3 regions of the Pseudomyxococcus hansupus genome follow, and region 1 is predicted to be linked to each of the others. Evidence: riboswitches for the same ligand, from Rfam matches in the RefSeq annotation. Region 1 holds a riboswitch; each other region holds the start of a gene.
The links. Region 1 has a riboswitch for cobalamin ahead of A176_RS02465 (aminotransferase family protein). Riboswitches for the same ligand answer to the same signal wherever they lie in the genome.
Positions count from the first base shown of each region.

Region 2: another riboswitch for cobalamin. It lies ahead of A176_RS01505 (hypothetical protein); the one in region 1 lies ahead of A176_RS02465 (aminotransferase family protein).
Region 3: another riboswitch for cobalamin. It lies ahead of A176_RS01485 (TonB-dependent receptor plug domain-containing protein); the one in region 1 lies ahead of A176_RS02465 (aminotransferase family protein).

Region 1 is NZ_CP012109.1:597,062-601,334, reverse strand. It holds gene A176_RS02470 (DUF1501 domain-containing protein) at 1-1,070, opposite strand, end outside; cobalamin riboswitch at 1,442-1,656, shown strand; gene A176_RS02465 (aminotransferase family protein) at 1,922-3,286, shown strand; gene A176_RS02460 (aldehyde dehydrogenase family protein) at 3,283-4,273, shown strand, end outside.
Region 2 is NZ_CP012109.1:358,410-362,682, forward strand. It holds gene A176_RS01490 (MXAN_6577-like cysteine-rich protein) at 1-189, shown strand, start outside; gene A176_RS01495 (ABC transporter substrate-binding protein) at 204-1,109, shown strand; gene A176_RS01500 (FecCD family ABC transporter permease) at 1,106-2,191, shown strand; cobalamin riboswitch at 2,212-2,423, shown strand; gene A176_RS01505 (hypothetical protein) at 2,569-3,951, shown strand; gene A176_RS01510 (hypothetical protein) at 3,948-4,273, shown strand, end outside.
Region 3 is NZ_CP012109.1:353,036-357,308, reverse strand. It holds gene A176_RS01490 (MXAN_6577-like cysteine-rich protein) at 1-327, opposite strand, end outside; gene A176_RS01485 (TonB-dependent receptor plug domain-containing protein) at 299-2,431, opposite strand; cobalamin riboswitch at 2,491-2,725, opposite strand; gene A176_RS01480 (FHA domain-containing protein) at 2,732-3,199, opposite strand; gene A176_RS01475 (hypothetical protein) at 3,315-3,611, opposite strand; gene A176_RS01470 (hypothetical protein) at 3,625-4,273, opposite strand, start outside.

The DNA of each region.
Region 1 (4,273 bases):
AGCCCCAGCGATGACCGTGGCGTGAAACCTGGAAACACCTTGGCCAGTGACACACCGGGCCGACAGGCGCTCAGGACTTCCGCCAGCGGTGCGCGCACGTCCGTCCAGGCGGGCACGTCTCGCCCGTCCTGCAAACGGTCCGGCTCCAAGGATTCGAAACGTCCGTAGACCTTGCCACCCTTCACGCCACCGCCCAGGACGAGCATCGCGCTGCCCACGCCGTGGTCCGTGCCACGGCTGCCATTCTCTCTCACCGTGCGGCCGAACTCGGTGAGCACCACCACCGTGACCTGCTCCAGCCGAGGTCCCAGGTCCCGCGCGAAAGCTGCCAGCGCGCCGCCGAGTTCCTGACAGCGATTGGCGAAGGTGCCTGTCGCCACGCCCTGGGCGGCGTGGGTATCCCAGCCCCCCAGCTCCGTGGCGGCCACCTCCAGGCCCACCTCACCGTGGATGAGCCGCGCGATGTCACGCAGCCGCGCCCCCAGTGGGCCCTTCGGATAGTCGACCTGTGAGCGCGAGGACAGCTTCGCGAGCCGGTCCTCATCCAGCAGGGACATCGCATCGAAGGCGCCCTGCCCTGTCATGCGCAGCGCCTCATCCACCGCACCGGCATAGAGCGCGTTGAAGCCTTGCGCTGCCTCCTCCTCCCGGCGCCCGCCCCGCAGACGAAACTCCTCCAAGCGCCCCATGGCCACCGCGCCCGCGTCACCGAACAACGCCCGAGGCAACGTGGGCTGCAACGCCACGGCGCGCAGCGCGGCGCCGTCAGCCTCGTCCAACGCGCGGTTGAGCCAACCATCCGGCGTCGACTTGCGCCCCGGCGTCCCAGACTCCACGAAGTCCTGCGCATCGAAGTGGGAGCGCACCGGCTCCGGAAGCCCCACGCCATGCAGCACCGCGAGCTGGCCTTCACGCCATAGCGGCATCAACGCTTCGAGTCTCGGGTGCAGCCCGAAGGGCCCCGACAATTTCAACGCGGCGCCCGGCCCCCTTGCCTGGAGTGCCAGCGTGGGACGCGCCCGGTGGTAGGCCGCATCCTCCACCGGCGGCACCAGGGAGAGACCATCCACGCCTCCGCGCAGGAAGACAGTCACCAATGTGCGACGCGCGGGAGGCTGCACACTGGCCGCGAACGCGCGACTCCAAGAGCCCGGGGCCAAGGCGAGCCCCGCGCCCGTCATTCCCAGAGCGCGCAGCAAGTGACGGCGAGTCAACGGTGCGGTCATGGCGTCAGCAGCTCCAGGAAGCCGAAGGAAGTATCCCACCCACGGTCATCATCCTGGCCTCCAACACCGGCATCGCGATGAAAGTTGCAGCCCATGAACGCGCCGTCTTCGGGGGTGAAACACCTGACCGCGACAGAGGTTAATTCGCACGGCCCCGCTGTCGTCCTTCCCTCGCGGCGAGTCCACGCGCCTTGACAGTCCAAGAAGCCCGACAGTACAAACCGCCCCGTGCTGGTGCCTGAGCCACGTTGGCCCAGGCTTAATAGGGAACCCGGTGTGAATCCGGGACTGCCCCGCAGCGGTAAGTGAGAACGAACCTCGTCACACGCACTGGTTCCCCCTGGGAGCTGGGAAGCGACGAGCAGTAGGAAGCCGGCCCCTGGCCGACACGCTCACGAGTCCGAAGACCTGCCCGCATCCGCCCGTGGGAGAAATCCACGGACGGTTTCGACCTGGAGCCGCGTGGGACGGCCGGAAGGTCCGAGCAGTGCTGACGACTCGACGAGTCCTCGCGCGCCTCGGCTTTTCCGACCCCTTTCCATTCGTGCCTCCAGTCGCCCGTGGGGGCGAAGGTCGGTCCGTGGGCTCTTCACGAGCCTGGTGTGCGCTGACGCGCGCGCACCGTGACAGCCCTTCTTCCACGCGGGAGCCCTGTCGGGCGACCTCGGTCGTCCGCGCTGCGTGGAGGACGGACGATGCGGGACGAAGGCCGACAGGCGGTGCGCTACCCCGACGGGAATGTCCTGCTGCGCAACCTCGCGCGCGACTTCCCCGTGGTGACGCACGGACAGGGCGTCCACCTCTTCGACGCGAGCGGCAAGCGCTACCTGGACGCCTCCGCCGGCGCGCTCGTCGCCAGCGTGGGCCACGGCAACCGCGAGGTGGTGGACCGCATCCACGAGCAGCTCCTCCGCGTCGCGTACGTCAACGGCACGCACTTCACCACCGAGGTGACGGAGCAGCTCGCGTCACGCCTGTGCGCGCTCGCGCCGCCAGGGCTGGACCGCGCCGCCTTCCTGGGCTCGGGCTCCGAGGCCGTGGAGGCCGCGGTGAAGTTCGTCCGCCAGCTCTGGGTGGAGCGCGGGCAGACGCAGCGCACGAAGGTCATCGCGCGCGTGCCCGGCTATCACGGCAACACGCTGTATGCCCTCTCGCTGTCCGGGCGGCCTCACTACAAGACGTTCTTCGGCCCCATGCTGGCGGAGGTCGTCACCACGCCCGCGCCCTACCCGTACCGCTCCGGCCTGGAGGACTACGCGCGCGACGGCGCGGAGCACTACGTCCGGCTGTTGGAGGAGACGCTCCAGCGCGAGGGGCCGGACACCATCGCCGCCTTCATCGCGGAGCCCGTGATTGGCTCCTCGGCCGGCGCCTCGCCGCCGCCGCCCGGCTACTTCGAGCGCGTGAGCGCGCTGTGCCGTGAGTACGGAATCCTCACCATCGCCGATGAGGTCATGTGCGGCTGCGGCCGCACCGGTCGCTTCTTCGCCAGTGTGCTGTTCGACTTCACCCCGGACGTGCTCGTGCTCGGCAAGGGCATCAGCGGGGGCTATGCGCCCCTGAGCGCGCTGCTCGTGAAGCAGACACACCTGGAGGAGATGCGGCTCGGCTCGGGCGGCTTCATGCACGCGCAGACGTATCTCCAGGCCCCCGCGATGACGGCGGCCGGGCTCGCGGTGCTGGACTACTACGAGCGGCACGACCTGGTGGCGCATGCGGCGCGCGTGGGTGAGCACCTCCAGCGGCGGCTGCGCGAGGCGCTGCTGTCCCTGCCCCACGTGGGCTCGGTGCAGGGCGTGGGCCTGATGGCGGGCATCGAGTTCGTGGAGGACCTCCCCACCCGGCGGCCCTTCCCCCGCGCACGCAAGGTGGTGGAGGGCCTGCTGGCCGAGCTGTTCGAGCGCGGCCTCGTCCTCTGGTCCAACACCGGCCACGCGGATGGAACGAACGGGGACCTGCTGATGCTCGGGCCCCCGCTGGTCATCACCGAGGCCGAGGTCGACGTGCTCGTCGACACGCTCGCGCAAGGCATCAACCACTACTTCCGGAGGGAGCCATGAGTTTCCGCATCACCTACTCGGTGCTGGATGCCGACATGTCCGAGCTGCACGCGCGGTTCGACGAAGCACTCGACACCGTGCGCGGCTCGCTGGGCGCGGCGCTTCCTTCATGGATTGCGGGGGAGGCGTTCCGGAGCGGCGACCTGCTGGAGAGCCGCAACCCGGCGAAGCCGGACGAGCTGCTCGCCACGTTCCACCGCACGCCCGTCAGCGAGCTGGACCGGGTGGTGCGCGTGGCCCGCGAAGCCCAGCGCGCCTGGGGCGCCACGCCCTGGCAGGAGCGCGTGCGCATCCTCCGCGCTGCCGCGGACCTCATCTCCGCGCGGAGCCTGGAGCTGTCCGCACGGATGACGCTGGAGGTGGGCAAGAGCCGCCTGGAGTCGCTCGGAGACGTGGAGGAGTCCGCGGACCTGCTGCGCTACTACGCCAGCCAACTGGAGCAGGCGGAGGGCTTCTCTCGGCCCATGGCGCGACTGTCCCCGAACGAGGACACGCGCAGCGTCCTGCGGCCCTACGGAGTGTTCGCCGTCATCTCGCCCTTCAACTTCCCGCTGGCGCTCGCCGCGGGCATGAGCGGCGGCGCGCTGCTGGGTGGCAACACCGTCATCCTCAAGCCCAGTGAAGACGCCCCGTGGTGCGCCGAGGGCCTGCACCAGGCGCTCACCGACGCGGGCCTGCCGCCCGGCGTCTTCCAGGTGGTGCACGGCGAAGGCGAGTCGCTGGGCGCCGCGCTGGTGCGTCACCCGGGCGTGGACGGCGTCTCGTTCACCGGCAGCAAGGCCGTGGGCATGGACATCCACCGCGAGCTGTCCACGGGCCGCGTGCGGCCGTGCTTCCTGGAGCTGGGCGGGAAGAACCCGGCCATCGTCTGCCGCGACGCGGACCTGGAGGCCGCCATCGAGGGGTGCTTCCGCTCCGCCTTCGGGCTGTCGGGCCAGAAGTGCAGCGCGCTGTCCCGCATCTACGTGCATGAGTCCCTGCTGAACG
Region 2 (4,273 bases), 240 kb from region 1:
TCGGAAGGCGCGGTGTATCTGGCGGACACGAACGCGGGCCGCGTCTTCGTGGTGGCGGTCGAGGACGGGCGGTTGGTGGAGCGGCGCGGCTTCTCCTCACCGCAGGCCGTGGGCCCCGCGCTGGAGGCGTGCCCGGTGGACCCCCGCCGGCCCGTGTCCAACGCCATTGACGTGACCGCCCTGAACTGAGGATGAGCGCACCCATGCCGATGACCACCATGACTTCCCGCTCGCGCTCCGGCGTCCCCGTGCTGCTCGTCGCGGTGCTGTGTTTGTTCGCTGGACCCGTGGAGGCGGCGGAGCAGGCCACCAGTTCGAGCCTTCGGACGTTGGGGCCGCCCGCGCCGGCCAAGGTCCGGCGGGTGGTGACGCTGGCGCCTTCGTTGTCGGAGATGGTGCTGGCGCTGGGCGCCGGGGGCACGCTGGTGGGCGTGTCCCGCTTCGACGAGGCGAAGGCGGTGGCGAAGCTGCCGCGCGTGGGCGGTTTCACGGACCCCTCGGTCGAGGCGGTGGTGGCGCTCAAGCCGGACCTGCTCCTGGTGCAGCCCGGACCGGGCAATCAGCGACCGGTGGAGAAGATGGCGGAGCTGGGCGTGCCCGTGCTGCTCCTTCCGTTGCACTCCGTGCAGGACGTCCTCGCGGCCCTCCGCGCGGTGGGGCAGGCGCTCGGCAAGCAGACGGAAGCCGACGCCATCGTGTCTGGCATCGAGGCGACGCGCGCGCGCATCCGTGAGGCGGCGAAGAAGCTGCCCGCGCCGCGCGTGTTGTTCGTCTATGGCTTCGAGCCGCTCGTGGTGGCGGGGCCCGGCTCCTTCGCGGACGAGCTGCTGCGGGACGCGGGCGGCATCAACGTGGCCGCGGACGCGGGCTCCGCGTATCCGGTGTACTCGGTGGAGCGCGTGGTGCGTGCCCGGGCCACCGTCGTGGTGGACGCGGCGGACGTGGACGTGGGCAAGGACAAGCTGCGGGCACTGCCTGGGGTGTCCGGCGCGCGCTGGGTGGACCTGCCATCGCTGGCGCTGCTGCAACCAGGGCCGTCGCTGGGCCAGGGGTTGGAGGAGCTCTTCCGGCTGCTGCACCCGGAGGGAGCGGGGAAGGGCGCGCCGTGAGCGAGCCCGCTGCATCGCGACGGACACACGGCGGCGCGGGAGGGTTTCGGGCCTCGCGGGCGGCGATGTTGTTCGGAGGGTTCTTCGTGCTGGCGGTGGGCTGTCTGGCCGTGGCGATGCGCTTCGGCGAGCAGTCCATCTCCCTGGCCGCCGCGTTGACGGAGCCGGACTCCACCGACGCCGTCATCTTCTGGTCGCTGCGGCTTCCGCGAGCGCTCCTGGGCGCCATCGTGGGCGCGGGGCTGGCGGCGTCGGGCGCGACGCTTCAGGGGCTCTTGCGCAATCCGCTCGCGGATCCGTTCGTGCTCGGTGTGTCCGGCGGCGCCGCGCTGGGCGCGACGTTGGCGCTGGCGGTGGGGCTCGCCACCGTGGGCGAGGTGGCGCCCGGCTTGGGAGGCGCCATGGCCCGGCTCTCAGCGCCCGCGCTGTGCTCCTTCCTGGGCGCGGGGGCGGCCATCCTCTTCGTCCTGTCCGCCAGCCGGGGGCCCGCGTCGCGCGCGCCCTACGCGGCGCTGCTCACGGGCGTGGTGTTCAACGCGTTCGCATCCGCGGCCATCACCTTGGTGAAGACGCTGTCCGACCCCGACCGGCTGGGAGAAATCCTGTACTGGCTCGCGGGCGCGCTGGGCTACGAGCGCGGCGCCACGCTGGTGCTCTCCGCGCTGCTCCAGGCCGTCGCGATTGGCGTCATGTGGGCCCTCTCCGCACGGTTGAACCTGTTGTCGTTGGGCGACGATGACGCGGCGTCCCTGGGCGTGCCGGTGGCGGCGACCCGCCGGTGGTTGCTCCTGGCCTCCAGCGCGAGCGTCGCGGGCGCGGTGGCGCTGACGGGCTTGATTGGCTTTGTGGGCCTCATCGTGCCGCACCTCCTGCGGCTGGCGTTTGGCCCGGACCAGCGCCTGCTGGTGCCGTTGTCCGCGCTGGGGGGCGCGGCTTTCCTCGTGCTGTCGGACTTGCTGGCGCGGCTGGCTTTCCCCCTCTTTGGCGCCGAGCCTCCCGTGGGCGTCGTCACCGCGCTGCTCGGGGGACCGTTGTTCCTCGCGCTGCTGCGGCGGCGTGTGCGCCTGGGTACCAGTCATTGACAATGGCTTGCACCCGCCATATCCCCGCCGGCGTCCTCGGTGTCGCCGTGATTCCACGGCGACTCAAGGGAACCCGGTGTGAATCCGGGACTGCCCCGCAGCGGTGAGCAGGAACGAAAGCCGTCACGAAAAGCACTGGCCCTGGGTGGGCTGGGAAGCGACGGCGAGTAGGTGGGTGCCCTGGGCACCCGCGCCTGCGAGTCCGAAAACCTGCCGAAGACCCGTGCCTTGCGCACGGACATCACCGAGGCCTCCGAGGGGAGGCGGCGGGGGCGGTGTCATCCGGCGTGCGTGTGGTGCGCCCGGGCTCTGCCTTCGGCCGTGTCCTCCTGGAAGCCCATCTGCCCGTGGGGGCGGAAGAGGGAGTGAGGACACCGATGAAGTACGCCGATGTGAAGCGTGTGGGCGCCCGCTCGAAGTCCCTGATGTTCGCCACGGCCAGCCTCGTGCTGGCGGTCGCCACCACGGGCTGCGGCTCCGAGTGCGTGGACGCCTTCGACTGCCGCAGTGAGAACGGCGCCGCGCCTGAGGGCCAGCAGTGGTCGTGCGTCGCGGAGAAGTGTGAGACGCGGCCCATCCAGCAGGTCCCGGAGGAGGACGCGGGCACGGAGCCCGAGCCGGATTCCGGCACGGAGCCGGAGCCCGACGCGGGCACGGAGCCGGATGCGGGTACCGAGCCGGACGCGGGCACGGAGCCGGACGCGGGCACCGAGCCTGAGCCTGACGCGGGCACGGGGCTCCCGTGCGAGGTGGCGACCCACGACCCCGTGCTCGGTACGCTTCAGCTCGGGGCGAGCTTCGTGGCGGCTGGCTCCGCGGCGCTTCCGGAAGACGTGCTCGCGCTCGCGACGTCGCCGGGTCCCGTCTACACGGTCTACGCGGTGCGTGGCAGCAGCATGGGTGTCGACCTCGGCATGTTCTCGCTGGGCATCTGGCCCGAGTTGCAGACGGACGGCACGAAGCTCTTCGACGTCGTCTCCCCCGCGGACCGCGCAGGCACGGCGACGGTGTTCTCGAACGGCTACCTGGTGAATGACGGCCAGCGCCTCTTCGCGGGCTACACCACGTCCGCGACGGGCGCGCCGGGTTCGGTGGCGATGTACGACCTCGCCACTCCCGCATCGTCTTCCTACCTCTCGTCGCAGGCCAACTACAGCGCGGCGTCCTTCGTCTCGGGCGCGACCCGCATGGTGCTCGTCAACGGCTTCTCGCTGGAGTCCACGACGGACGGCATGGGCATCTATGGCCTGGTGACTTCCGAGGAGCCTTTCCAGACGGCGCGGTTGGCGCAGTTCCCGGCGGGCGAGGCGGGGGCCAGCGGCTTCACCGCGGTGGCCGACAACGGCATCGCCTTCCTGGGCTACTCCAGCAGCGTGGACTACTCCAACAAGGGCCGCGTGGTGGCGCCCGTGGTGCTGACGGCGGCGCTGAGCAGCGGCACGCCCGTCGACCTGGGGACGCAGCCGGAGGTTGTCGTGGGCAGTGACTTCAACGCGACCTCTGGCTTCGGCAACGGTGTCGTCGTCAAGCGCGGTGGTTACGACGAGAACTGGGCCTTCGTCTCGACCGACGTGTCGCGCTACGCCCTGTCCCTGGGCGGCGAGCCGTCCGAGGTCGCCATTGGCGAGCGGACGCCGGTGCTGACGTTCGCGGACCAGTGCACCTCCGTGAAGCAGTTGTCCAACATGGGCCCTGACCTGCTGGTGGCCATCGAGGACAAGAACGGCCAGCGGCTGGTGCGCATCCAGGAGGCGCAGTGAGCCGTCGTCTCGGCCAGCGCTTCCCTTGGGGCACGGCGCTCGCCGTGCTCCTAGGCACCGCTGCCTGCGGTGACGGGGCCTCCATCGTCGACGAGGACGCGGGCACGGACCCGGTGCAAGACGACGCCGGTCAGCCGGATGGCTCCACGACGTTGGAGCCCGACGCCGGACTGAAGCCCGCGGACCCGTACGCCGACGAGGTCGTCTCCTTCACCCCCGGCCCCAGCGCGGGTTTCGGGCAGGACCGCTTCCCGGACGTCGTGCTCGGACCTCCCTCGGGATTGGGAGCGGACACCGGCTCGCTGGATGTGCTCTCACTGGG
Region 3 (4,273 bases), 240 kb from region 1:
GAGCCCGGCGTCACAGGCGTTGCCACACGCACCACAGTTCGCGACGTCGTTCGCCGTGGCCACACAGGCGCCACCGCACGACTCCGTCCCGGGACGACACCCGCAGGCACCGGCCTCACACGTCTGCCCGTCGCCACAGGTCGTGCCACAGGCGCCACAGTTCGCGGCGTCGCCGCGCAGGTCCACGCAAGCCTCACCGCAGACGGAGAGGCCCGAGGTGCACACCGCGCCTTCCTCCGGGCATCCGGTGAAGAACAGCGCCGCGGTGGCCGCCAGCAACAGCGTGGGAAGGAACGACTCAGGGGACAGGGGATGCGGGCGAGGCATGGGGCTCATGAGGGGGTGTGGCGGTGGAGGAAGCGCCCGGCTCGAGCGCCATCGCGAGCGTCACGTAGACAGCGCGCCCGGGCAGTGGAAAGCCGGTGAAGTCGAAGGTCCGCACATCGAGGAGGTTCTTCAGCTCGACGGACACGGTGACCTCGGGTTTGTGGAGGAAGGTGCTGGACGCGCCCGCGCTCACCAGCGTGCGCGACGGCAAATCCAACGAGCCCGTGCGATTGATGAGCTGCGCGGACTGATAGAGCACCTCCGCGCGGCCGTTGAGCCAGTCGGGCCCCGCGCGCACGCGCCCCACCCACTTGTGCCGGGGACGGTTCGGCAGGTCCTTGCCGAAGAAGCGCGGATCCCCGTAGCGGTTCTCCGTGCGCAACCACGTGTAGCCGGTGCTGGCCAGAAGCCACGGGAAGGGCCGCGCCTCCCCCTCCAGCTCCAGCCCCCACACCCGGGCCGTGTCGAAGTTGTAGGGCCGCGCCATCAACGGCGGGTACAGCTCATAGGCGATGAGATTCTCATACAGCGCCGCGAAGCCACCGGCGGTGACGCTCCAGCGAGGCGTCTCGTCCTCGCGGCTCACCCGCCCCGAACGCCACATCGCCGCCGCGTCCGCGTAGAGCGCGCGCTCCGGCTTCAGCCCCGGATTGGGCAGCAACGTGCCCTGGCGGATGTACAGCTCCAGGAAGGAAGGCGCGCGGTGGGATTGGCCCGCGTTGGCGCGCAGCCCGAAGCCGCGCCCCAACTCCACGGAGGCGCCCAGCTTCGGAGACAACAGCCAGTAGGGCCCCACCCGCTCCAGCCGCATCGAGGGCACCACGTCCAACACGCCGTCGAAGAGCCTCAGCTCGTCCATGGCCATGACGCTCGCGCGCCACCACGCGGCGGCCTGTGCGTTCTCCGCCTGCGTGACGCTCTCGCCCGACGTCGCCACGGTCACGGTCAGCGACTGGTGCTCGCCCAGCGGCCGGCGGCCCTCCAACTCCACGCCGCCCACCGAGTGCCGCTGCGCGCCGCCCGCGCCGGGAATGCGGCCCGTCACCTCCAACGCGTCACGCCGGAAGAACCCTCGCGCACTGCCCTGCCCCAGCCCGTCGAGCACACCGAACCAGCGCAGCCCCAAGGCCAACCGGCCCAGCTCCTGGTCTCCGGTGGACTGGGGGTTCTGCACCGTGCCCGGGATGGCGCGGTTCTCCACGGACAGCTCCGCGAGCGCATCCAACCGCGAGCCCCCCGCCAGCCGTCGCCGGTAACGCAGCAGCGCGCCACCGCCCTGCGCGTTGTTGCGCGCGCGGCGCTCGGTGACTGGAGGATTGCCATCCACCGCAGGGAGGTCATCCACGTCGTAGGCGAAGTCACCATCCGACCGGCCCCCGTGCACCAGCACCAGCGCCTGTCCACCGAGCAGCGGCCCCGTGGCGGCCACGTGGCCCAGCGCCGTGTTCCAGCTCCCATAGGTGACTTCGCCGCTGGTGCGCAGGTTCGGTCCAGGCGCGCGGGTGATGATGTTCACCGCGCCGCCAAGTCCTCCCGAGCCATACCGCGCGCCCGCGCCGCCCCGGAGGACCTCGAAGCGCTCCACCAACGCGGCGGGGATGAGCGACAGGTCCGACAGGCCGCCCGCGCCGTTGAGCGGAATGCCATCCAGGAACACGAGCACGCCGTTGGATGACGCGCCTCGCACCACCAGGCTCTTGCTCTGTCCGTACCCGCCGGAGTCCTGCACCGCGAGCCCCACCGAGCCCACGAGCAGCTCCGCGGTGTCGCGTGCCTCACCCGCCCGCTCGCGCGCGTCGATGACGGTGATGGCGCCCGTGGGGTCCCTGCGCTCGGGCGACTCGGGCGGAGGGGGTGTCCGGCCGCGAACCACGGTGGTGCGCGCGGGTGTGGCGTCAGCGCTGGAGGTATCGACGGCGGGCGTGGCCTCGGGCGCTGGCGAGTCCTCCGCCGACGTCCCAGCCTGCGTCGGAGGCTTGGGCGCTTCCTCGGCGGCGTCCACCGACGGAGGCGTGGCCTCGGCCTCGGAAGGCTGCGCCCCTGCGGGACGTGGGAGGCTGAGCGCCAGGCACACGACAGGCCCGGCGAGGAAGGTCCACCGCATGCTCCGCCTTCCGCTCCCTCCGACGAAGAGAGAAGGCCCACCGCCCGGGCCCGCGAAAGGCTCGGCCGCACCCCTGGGCAGGTCTCCTGGCTGACGGACTCCGGCGGCTGACACACGCTGCGTCATGCCAGAAGAGGACTTCCACCTTCCCCCGGCCGCGGCCGGAGTGGCGACAGACTGAAGCCCCCGGCCCTGACCTCAGGGCTGCCCGTTCACAGTGGCGGGACCGCGCCGGACTCGCACCGGCTTCCCTCTTGAAAGCCCGACATGGGCACCCAAGGGCGCGCCCTTTGTAGGAGGTCACCTCCGGCGGGTCAAGCGCACCGGGGACGGCGTCCAGGACGCACGCACGGACTGCTCGGCGGCATACGTCTGGAGGAACAGGAGCTCCACGTTGCCCAGCGTGAGCCGCGAACGGCACAGCAGCAGCGCGGGGCGGCCCGGCAGAATCAACACGCCGTCCTGGTACGTCCCGCGCTCACTCTCCAGGTCCGTCACGCTCCACAGCCCCGTGTGCGGCTCCCGACGGAAACGGGCATGCAGGCGCGACACGGAGGGCTCGGCCAGGACGATGTCGCATTCGGCGCCGCGGCCCAGCGTCACCTCGGATGCCGTGGCACCCAGGCGCGGGCGAAGCTCCAACACGATGGGGTCCGTGACGCGAGGCTTCGCCCCTCCCGCGCGGGATGCGGAGGCCCCCAGCTCCCACAACAACACCGGCCAGCTCACCTCACGAGTTCGCGTGTCGCACTGCGCTGTCTTGGACACGCGCACCCTCCCCGTCGAGTCCGGATGGACGCGCGCAACATGGGCATGCGGTTCCAGTCCCGCCAGTCCCTCGGTCGCTCGAATTCGATGCGGGGCGCGTGGGACGAACACCCACTCAGGGCGACGGCACGTCGGGTGTCCCCGCGTCTTCACACACCACGCCCGAGTCGGGCTCCGCGTCCGGGGGCACGCAATCCGGAGGAACATCTCCGGACTCCAGCCACACACCTTGCGCTTCTTCGTCCTCGTCGGAGAAGGAGCCCGTCCCCGCGTCCGCGCCCCGGAGCCTCGCCACCGGGTCCTCGACAGCGCAGCCGCCGCCCCAGGCCGCCAGTGAGACGACGAGCAGTTGCTTCACGCTCCAGCGGGCGCCGCCGCGCAGGGCCTGTGCTGCGAACACGGTGCGGCTCATCGGCATCCACCTCTCACGGGAAGACCATCAGCGTGACGTTCAAACGGGGGCGGACGACCCAGCCCGCGCGAAGTGGATCGAACCCGCTCGAATCCACGAAGCCGAAGATGGGACGGCCGACGACGACGTCCATCGACAGAGTGCCCTCCAGGCCCAGGTACCGCGAGAAGCGCCAGCGCAGGGAGGTGTCGGGCCCGGCCATGAGCGTGGGGTGGATGCGAGGGCCCGCCGGCTCCACGCCCCCCACGAGCGCGTAGGCGGACCGCAGGAAGACGAGCAGTCCCGCCCCGGCGCCGACGCTCCACCGCCACTCCCCGGAACGCAGCAGCGGCGTGTCGAGCCAGAAGCCCAAGGCGTACTGCTCCAACTGCACCTCGGTGCGGTCGTCCACCAGGCTTCGCGGGAGGTCCGCCATGAACTGGAAGCGGAAGCGCAGCCGGGGGAACTCCCACCCGGACCCGAGCATCCACCCCTGATAGCCCAGGGTGCTATACCCATCGAGCGACGCCATGCCGCCCGCCAGGAGCTGCCACTGCACGGACTCCGTCTCGTACGCCGGTGGCCGCTCCCTGGCCCGAGGCGCATCCGCGACGTCCTCCGCGAACGAGGCGGAGCCCGCGAGGAGTCCTCCCAACACGCCGAGACGCAGCCAACCCGTGCCC